2 regions of the Streptomyces sp. NPDC052236 genome follow, and region 2 is predicted to be linked to the other one. Evidence: riboswitches for the same ligand, from Rfam matches in the RefSeq annotation. Region 2 holds a riboswitch; the other holds the start of a gene.

The links. A riboswitch is a leader RNA that binds a small molecule or an ion and turns the genes downstream of it on or off. The one in region 2 is predicted to bind cyclic di-AMP.
Region 1: linked by a shared signal. The riboswitch ahead of ACIHCQ_RS41975 (peptidoglycan DD-metalloendopeptidase family protein) and the one ahead of ACIHCQ_RS10225 (transglycosylase SLT domain-containing protein) in region 2 are both predicted to bind cyclic di-AMP.

The regions. Positions count from the first base shown of each region.
Region 1 is NZ_JBIUBL010000046.1:33,666-38,276, reverse strand. Features, by position in the region: gene ACIHCQ_RS41980 (alpha-galactosidase) at 1-1,872, shown strand, start outside; cyclic di-AMP (ydaO/yuaA leader) riboswitch at 2,184-2,355, shown strand; gene ACIHCQ_RS41975 (peptidoglycan DD-metalloendopeptidase family protein) at 2,360-3,319, shown strand; gene ACIHCQ_RS41970 (SGNH/GDSL hydrolase family protein) at 3,448-4,251, shown strand; gene ACIHCQ_RS41965 (carbohydrate kinase family protein) at 4,306-4,611, opposite strand, start outside.
Region 2 is NZ_JBIUBL010000004.1:329,602-334,212, reverse strand. Features, by position in the region: gene ACIHCQ_RS10250 (hypothetical protein) at 1-306, opposite strand, end outside; gene ACIHCQ_RS10245 (hypothetical protein) at 356-571, opposite strand; gene ACIHCQ_RS10240 (hypothetical protein) at 568-807, opposite strand; gene ACIHCQ_RS10235 (Scr1 family TA system antitoxin-like transcriptional regulator) at 921-1,754, shown strand; gene ACIHCQ_RS10230 (DUF397 domain-containing protein) at 1,736-2,008, shown strand; gene ACIHCQ_RS10225 (transglycosylase SLT domain-containing protein) at 2,375-3,145, opposite strand; cyclic di-AMP (ydaO/yuaA leader) riboswitch at 3,150-3,305, opposite strand; gene ACIHCQ_RS10220 (protein kinase family protein) at 3,684-4,611, shown strand, end outside.

The sequences.
Region 1 (4,611 bases), on a different contig from region 2:
CGCTTCGCACGCCCCGCGCTGTCTGTTCGTAGTGACGCCGTTCGCGGCACGGAGTGGGCCTTCGACGGCGACGAGACGGACGGCGACGAGCTGCGCCTCCGCTTCACCGACCCCGTACACGGCCTCGGGCTCACCCTGCACCACCGGATGCGCGACGACGCCGACGTCATCGAGCGCTGGATCACCGTCGCCCACGAAGGCGAGGGCCCCGCCCTGGAACTGCTGCGCGCCGACGCCGCCGCCTGGACGCTGCCGCAGCGCGACAGCTGGCGCCTCAGTCAGCTGCACGGCCGGTGGGCCGCCGAGTCGCTGCTCGTACGGTCGGAGCTGACGTACGGCGAGAAGGTGATCGGCAGCCGCCGCGGCCACACCGGGCACCAGCACCTGCCCTGGGTCGCGCTGGACGCGGACGGGGCCACCGAGGAGCGGGGCGAGGTGTACGGCTGCGCCCTGGCCTGGTCCGGGTCCTGGCGGATCTGCGTACAGCAGCTCCCCGACGGCCTGGTGCAGATCACCGGCGGCGCGGGCTACGACGACTCCGGGCTGCTGCGGCTCGCGCCCGGCGAGTCGTACACCTCACCGGTCTTCGCCGGGCTGTGGAGCGAGGGAGGGTTCGGCGGGGCCAGCCGGGCGTGGCACGCCTGGCAGCTGGCCCATGTCGTCCCGGACGGGGCGACGACCGAGCGGCCCGTCCTCTACAACTCCTGGGAGGCCACCGGCTTCGACATCTCCGAGGATCAGCAGCGGGCGCTCGCCCGGCGGGCCGGGGACATGGGCGTCGAGCTGTTCGTGGTGGACGACGCGTGGTTCGGGCAGCGCACCAGCGACCGCGCCGGGCTCGGCGACTGGACCCCCAACCCCGAGCGTTTCCCGCACGGCCTCAAGCCGCTCGCCGACGACGTGCACGGGATGGGCATGCGGTTCGGGATCTGGGTCGAGCCGGAGATGGTCAACGCCGACAGCGACCTCTACCGGGCGCATCCCGACTGGGTGCAGCACCACCCGGGCCGGACGCGTACGGAGCTGCGCAATCAGCTCGTACTGAACCTGGCGCGCGAGGATGTACAGGACTATTTGTGGACCCAGTTGGACGAACTGCTCTCCAGTGCGCCCATCGACTACGTCAAATGGGACTTCAACCGCTGCTTCACGGACGCGGGCTGGCCCGGCGAGGAGTACCCGCAGAAGCTGTGGGTCGAGCATGTGCGCGCGCTGTACGCGCTGCTCGACCGGTTGCGGGCCGCGCATCCGTCCGTGGCCTTCGAGTCCTGCTCGGGCGGCGGCGGCCGGATCGACCTCGGCATCCTCTCCCGTACCGACCAGGTGTGGACCTCCGACAACACCGATCCGCTGGACCGGCTCGCCATCCAGCACGGCTTCACCCAGCTGCACCCGGCGCGGGTGATGGCCGCCTGGGTGACCGACAGCCCCAATGTCCAGCTCAACGGCCGGTCGACCTCCCTGCGTTTCCGTTTTGTGAGCGCGATGGCGGGAGTGCTCGGGGTCGGCGGCGACCTGACGGAGTGGAGCGAGGACGAGCTCGCCGAGGCGCGGGGCTGGGTCGAGCTGTACAAGACGATCAGGCCGGTGGTGCAGGGCGGTGAGCTGTACCGGCTGCGGGCGCCCGAGGGCGGGCTGAGCGCCGTGCAGTACGTACGTGGGGCGGAGACCGTCGTCCTCGCCTGGCTCCAGGCGCAGCACTATGGCGAGCTGCCGCCCAGGCTGCGGCTGCGCGGGATCGACCCGGCGGCGGCGTACGAGTGCCTGGACACCGGCGCCGTACACCGCGGGTCCGTGCTGATGCACCACGGTCTGCACACCGGGCTCAAGGGGGATCTGGACGCTGCCGTGATCCGCCTGCGACGACTCTGAACCGATGGGTCTCGCCCGACGACTCGACCGGATAAGGAATGTGCTGTCCGAATTAGCCGCTTCGGCATAACGTGCCCCATCTGCACGGGAGATGGGGCACGGCCCGTGAGCAGCGTCTCATTCGTGACGGTGTGTGGCCGCGAGGCGGAGTCAACTTCCTTTGTGCGCCCGGAAAGCGGAAAGCGTTGCTCCACGGAGGGTGACTGGAATTCCTGGGCGAATTCACAGAAATGGTTGATCGCCAAACGGAACGGCTTGTTCCGATCCGGGCGGCTCGCTTACGGTCACGACCAATCCGGACGGACCGCCTAATCCTGCCACCGCCCGGAATTCCACCCACCAGACGTGTGGCAGGAGCGGGGGACCCAGGTAGAACGCCGTCCCGGATTTCCGGACCGGCTAGGGGTGAAGTCGCGCATTCGCGCGGCCGGGCAGCTCCAGCCCGAACCCGACAGCTCACCTCGTAGGCGCCGGAGAGGACTTTGTCATGCCCGCGAAGGGTAAGCACCGCCGTCCCAAGGCCAACCCGATCACGCGCGGATTCGTCGTCGCCGGTACGGGCGGCGCCGCCATCGCGCTGCCGCTGCTGGGCGCCACCGGCGCGCACGCGGCAGGAAACACCGCGCCCGCCGCTGCCTCCACCGCCCCGACCGCGGTGTCCTCAGCCGCAGGGTCCGCCACCGCGGCCCCGGTGACGGCGAAGAAGGCCGCCCCCGCCATGTACACCGTGGTCGGCGGCGACTATCTGTCCAAGATCGCCGCAGACCACCGCGTCCAGGGCGGCTGGCAGAAGCTGTACGCCGACAACCGCCAGGTCGTCGGCGACGACCCCGCGCTGATCCACCCCGGCCTCAAGCTCACCCTCGGCGCGAAGTCGAAGGCGGCGGCCCCCGCACCGGCGAAGGCTCCGGCACCCGCGAAGGCTCCCGCGACGCAGTCCTCGGCGAAGGCATCGCCCGCCTCGCCCGAGCCTGCGCCGCGGGCGTCCACGGCGTCCAACGAGTCCGGTGACTCCGCGGACACCGCCGCGCAGTCCAGCGGCTCCGGCTTCACCGCCCCCGTGTCCGCCGGCGTCACCACGCCCTACCGCGCCTCCGGCGCCATGTGGTCCAGCGGCTACCACACCGGCGTCGACTTCTCCGCCTCCTCCGGCACCAGCGTCAAGGCCGTCGGCCCGGGCACCGTCGTCTCCGCGGGCTGGAGCGGCTCGTACGGCAACGAGGTCGTCATCAAGCACAGCGACGGCAACTACTCGCAGTACGCCCACCTCTCCTCCCTCTCCGTCTCCTCGGGCGAGAGCGTGCGGGTCGGTCAGCAGATAGGGCTCTCCGGTTCCACCGGCAACTCCTCGGGCCCGCACCTGCACTTCGAGATCCGGACCGGACCGTCCTACGGCTCGGACGTGGACCCGCTGGCCTACCTGCGCCAGCACGGCGTCTCGATCTGACGCGCCGACACGTTTTTATTCCCCTCGCGCCGCTTTCCGCGGTGCGAGGGGCGGTGGTAAATATCACGCTTCGTCAATCCCTCCGTACGGTCGCGTAGGTCACATCCGCAGGGGAATGATGAGTTCTCGTGGCAGACGATTCGAGAACAGAAGACAGCAGTGGTGTGTTCGGGTCGTACAGGTCGTACGCGGCAATCGGTGACAGCTTCACCGAGGGCGTCGGAGACCTCGGCCCCGACGGGACCTATGTCGGCTGGGCGGACAGGTTCGCGGTCCTGCTCGACGACCGTATGCCGGAGCACAGTTTCAGGTATGCCAATCTCGCGATACGCGGCCGCCTCCTCGACCAGATCGTCGCGGAGCAGGTCCCGCGCGCGAAGGAACTCGCCGCCGATCTGGTGACGTTCTGCGCCGGCGGCAACGACATCATCCGGCCCGGCTCCGACCCCGACGATGTGGCCGAGCGGTTCGAGCGGGCCGTCGCCGACCTCACGGGCGCGGTCGGCACCGTCATGGTGACCACCGGCATCGATACGCGCGAGCTGCCGGTCCTGCGCAGGCTGCGCGGCAAGATCGCCACGTACAACGCGCATGTATGGGCCATCGCCCACCGGTACAACTGCCCCGTACTCGACCTCTGGTCGCTCAAGTCCGTCCAGGACAGGCGGGCCTGGGGCCCCGACCGGCTGCATCTGTCACCCGAGGGCCACACCCGCGTCGCGCTGCGCGCCGCCCAGGTCCTCGGTCTGGAGGTGCCTGCCGACCCCGACCAGCCCTGGCCGCCCCCGCCGCCGCGCGGCCCGCTGGAGGTGCGGCGCGACGACATCCAGTGGGCGCGTGAGCACCTGGTGCCGTGGATCGGGCGGAGGCTGCGGGGCGAGAGCTCCGGGGACCATGTCGCGGCCAAGCGCCCGGATCTGCTGCCGCTGTGACAGCGGTGGCCTGGCTGTAGTGGGCGCGTCAGTGCCGTCAGCGCCGTCAGCGCGTCAGGCCTGAGGGGGCCGGAGCCCCTCGGGGCCGATCAGCGCCGTAGCGCCCGAGCCCGTGCAGGCATGGGCGCCCGCCATCGCGCCCATCCGTGCGCTCTCCTCCAGGTCCCGGCCCGCCAGCCGCCCGTACAGAAACCCGCAGACGTACGCGTCACCCGCGCCGTTGGAGTCCACCACCGGCCCAGGTGGCGCGGTCGCCGGGATCGGGCGCGGCGTGGATCCGCCGTCGCGGGTCATGAGGTACGAGCCGCCCGCGCCCGCCGTGGCGATCACCGCCTCGGCCCGCCCGTCGCGCAGGATCTC
Region 2 (4,611 bases):
GGTCACGCCATTGGGGCACTTGGCGCTGGTCTCACCGGCCACCTCGGCGTCGAGGAGGATGACCTCGCGCAGACGGTGCTGCACCTGCTCGATGAAGGGCGCGTCGCGCTCAGGGGCCGGGGTGACCTTGAGGTTGTCTTCGCCGCGCTTGCGCACGTCCTCCTGGGGGCCGTTGATGGCGACCGGCAGCGCCTTCTGCGCGGCTCCTCCTCCGCCACTGGAGTCGGAGGAGGAGCCGTCAGAGCCGCAGCCGGCGGTGAGCAGACCGGCCGCGACCAGGCCGATCAGAATCTTGGGGTTTCGCATAAGCGGAGCGTAAACGCCGCCGTTGACACGTGTACGGGCGGGGCCGCGGTCACGGCAGCTTGCCGCGGCTGCGGGCGTTCACGTACGCCGTCGTCGCGCTGATCCGCTCCGCCGTCGTCGCCGGCCGTACCTGTCCCGGCTCGCACTCCCACACCGGGCCGCCGCCCAAGGGTCTGAGGCTCTGGGACGAGCCCGACTCTCCGACGAACCTGCCGACCCGGCCGGTGCCGGTGTCCACGACGTACGAGCCGATGGGCAGCGTCACCGTAGTGCGATCCCTTCCTTCGGCAGCACGGCTGTGAGCCTGCGGACCATGTCGATGTTGCAGCACCCCAATTCCACGAGAGGGCAGGGAGCTTCCCGTCCGTACGAAGCGAGCTCCACGCGCAGGGAGGGCAGGGTAATGCCCGACTGCCCCAGGGCAGTGCGGAGTTTATTCACGGCCTCCTCCGCATCCGCGAGGCATTCCGCGGAGTGCCGGGGCTTTTCCAAGTTCGCCATGAGGTCCCTTCCTGATCCGTTTCACTCTTTGCATTACAACGGTGACACTGCGCAGCTACTCTCAACAGAGGTACGCGCCCTACAACGGATGGGCAGCACAAGGAGGTTGAGCTATGGCCAAAACTTCACGGCAGGCGGCTTGGGAGTTCTTCGGCACGGAGTTGAAGCGGTGCCGGGAGGAGGCGGGACTTACCCAGGCGGTTCTGGGCACGCGGGTTTTCGTGTCCGGCGGGTACATCGGTCAATTCGAACAAGCCATTCGGAAGCCACAATTGGATGTGGCGGAGAGGATCGACGAGACGCTACAAACCGGAGGCCTTTTCGAGCGGATGTGGCGGAAGCTGATCCAGGAGGAGCGGTTCACGGCTTACTTCGCGCACGCGGCAGAGCTTGAGCGGCTGGCGACAGAGATCTACGAGTTCGCACCGGCGGTCGTCCCGGGGCTGCTCCAGACGCCCGAGTACGCACGCGCGATCTACCTGGCGAGCAACCCTCTCGCCGCCGACGAGTACATCGAGGAGATGGTCAAGCTGCGCATGGACCGCGCCCAGCTCCTCAAGGACGCGACACGGCCCGTGTACTGGGTGGTACTGCACGAGACGGCACTGCGCGTCCCGGTCGGCGACCCCGCCGTGATGGCCCGGCAGCTGGACCACATCGCGGCGATGGTCCGTGAGCGCAAGGCACTGGTTCAGGTGCTCCCGTTCTCGGCCGGGGCGCATCCGGAGATGGGCAAGATGATGAAACTCATGGAGTTCGAGGACGCCCCGCCAACTGTCCATACAGAGGCGGTGCTTTCGGGGAATCTGCTGGACGATCCGGCAGTAGTGAAGCGGGCGCAGGCGCATTACGATCTGATCAGGGCCGCCGCGCTGTCGACGGAGGCGTCCCTGACCCTGATCGAGTCGGCGGCGGAGGACTTCAGACGATGCGCGAGTACGACCTGAGCAACGCCCGGTGGCGCAAGAGCAGCTACAGCGGCGGCTCCGGCGGGGAGGACTGCGTCGAGGTGGCGTACGACTTCCCCGGCGCGGCCCCCTGGCGCAAGAGCACGTACAGCGGCGAGTCCTGCGTCGAGGTCCTGGACGACGTCCCCGGCGTCGTCCCCGTCCGCGACAGCAAGACCCCCTCCGGCCCCGTCCTCGTCATCGGGGCCACCGCCTGGACGGCATTCGTCGGTAGCGTCAGCTCCGGCGGATGACGCTCCGCGCCGCATAGAGCGGCCCAGCTCCTGTGGCTTCCGCAAGTGGCGGGATCATTCCCGTACCAGACATACGACCACCACCAGCCGGAACGGCACGCACGCACGCAGAAGTCGATGGCGGGAAGCTCCAGGACCTTGACGACCGTCCGCTCATCCTCCGTACGCGGCACGGGATTCACCATGAAGCAGCGGAAGATGAAGTCCGAATCCGTCGATGCCATTGCGGAGCCCAGGACAAATCCGTTTCGTTTCGTTTCTGGTTAATTCAATGCCGAGCACGCCGGCCCCTTGTCAGAACACCGAACTATGGCGGGCTTTGTTCAGAACGCGGGGCCGGTCGGCTCACAAAGGTGTGACGGCCCGTCAGTAAGGACCATTCACGTTGTCGATCGAGCCGTATCTGTCGGCGGCGTAGTTGCACGCGGCCGTGATGTTGGCGACCGGGTCGTAGCTGTCCATCGACGTGCCGGGCACGTGGTAGGCCTTGAACGTCGGGGCAATGACCTGGAGCAGTCCCTTGGACGGCGTTCCCGCCGCGGCGTTGGAGTCCCAGTTGTTGATGGCCAACGGGTTGCCCGAGGACTCGCGCATGATGTTGCGGTGGATGCCCTCGTAGGTGCCGGGGATGCCGTGCGCGGCCATGATGTCCAGCGACTCCTTGATCCAGCCGTCCAGGTTGTTGGCGTACTTCTTCGCCGCGGCCTGGACGACGCCCCCGCCCGCACCGCCCTGCGCGCTCTTGCCGGCCGCTGCCGGCGCCTTGCCCTTGGCGGCCTTGCCGTCGCCGAGCTTCAGCTTGAGGCCGGGGCGTATCAGCGACGGGTCGTCGCCGATGACGCCCCGGTTGTCCTCGTAGAGCTTCTTCCAGCCGCCGCTCACGGAATGAGTTTCGGCGATCTTGGACAGAGTGTCGCCCGCGACGACGGAGTAGGTCGCGGGGCCGGCCGGCTGAGCCGCGGCGGCGGTCGCCGGAGCCGACTGGACGACGGCGGGCCGTGCGGACGGCGCCGCGACAGCGGTGTTCGCGACCACCAGTGGCAGGGCGAGCGCGGCGCCACCCGCGCCCGCGGCGACAAGACGCCGGGCGAGTGAACTGGTGGTCCGGGGACGACGGTGTTTACCCATTGCGAGCATGACGAATTCCTCTCCGTCGCCTGCGAGGTGAGCTGTCGGGTTCGGACTGGAGATGCCCGGCCGCAGTGAATGCGGCTTCACCCCAAGCCGATCCGGATTGCGGATCGGCGACTTACCGGTTCCCCCGCTCCTGCCGTACGTGGGTGGGTGAGTGTGATTTCCGGACGGCGGCAGGATTTGGCGGTCCACCCGGAATGACGTGAACGTAGGCGAGGAAGTCCGGGTGAAACAAGTCCTGAATTCGCAGCGCAATCCCATTTACGAACCAGGCGGGGAGGGATTCCCTTCGCGGTGCGGCTCCCGGTAACTCAACTTTCCTTCTCCATGGGGGAAGTGGCATCCGAGGCCAGAACAGCGGCCCGCGACACCGTGACGCACATCACGGACCTTCAGTGAAATCGTTCTCTCCACAATGCCGCACAGAGAAGCACAAGTTGACACTAATGGTGCAGAATAGGATTTTCTAACCATGGCGAGCAAATTAACCCATAACGGAAGTTCAAACGCCCAGGTGGAGGCAGCAGTGAAGTGCCCCGACATGTCGCGCGGTGCGCGTCTCACCGCACACAACGCCGTCTCCGCAACCCTGGCCCCGCTCAGTGATCGCGCGCTGTACGAGCTCGTGGACGCGGCCGTGCCGATGGGTTCCGGCATCGGCGGGAAGTCGGCCCTGCTGGACGTCGGCGGAACCCCGGTCTTCGTCAAGCGGGTGCCCCTCACCGATCCGGAGAGGCAACCGGAGAACGTCCGGTCCACGGCGAACCTGTTCGAGCTGCCGGTCTTCTGCCAGTACGGCATCGGCGGCGGGCCGGGCTTCGGGGCCTGGAGAGAACTCGCCGTACACACCATGACGACGGACTGGGTGATCGCGAACGAATACGAGGGTTTCCCCCTGATGTACCACTGGCGGGTGCTGCCGGACTCGACGCCCCTGCCCGAGGAATTCGCCGACGTCGAACGGGCCGTCGCCTTCTGGGGCGGCGGACCGCAGGTGCGCAGCCGGATCGAGGCTCTCCAGCAGTCGACGGCGAGCCTCGCGCTGTTCCTGGAGTACATCCCGCAGAACCTGCACCAGTGGCTGGGCACTCAGGTCGAAGCAGGCGACGAGGCAACCGACCGGGCCTGCGCCATGGTGGAGAAGGAACTGGAAGCCGGCACCTCATTCATGAACAGCCAAGGCCTCCTGCACTTCGACGCCCACTTCGAGAACATCCTGACCGACGGCCGACGCCTCTACTTCACGGACTACGGCCTCTCCATCTCCTCCCAGTTCGAACTGTCGCGGGAAGAGGCCGACTTCTTCGACCGGCACCAGACCTACGACCGTGACTACACAACCGGCTACCTGGCGAACTGGCTGGTCACCACCCTGTACGGGTACGGGAGAGACGACCGCGACGCGCGGATGCGCGCGTATGCCCAAGGCGAGCACCCCACGGGAATCCCGGAGACGGCCGCGGCGATCG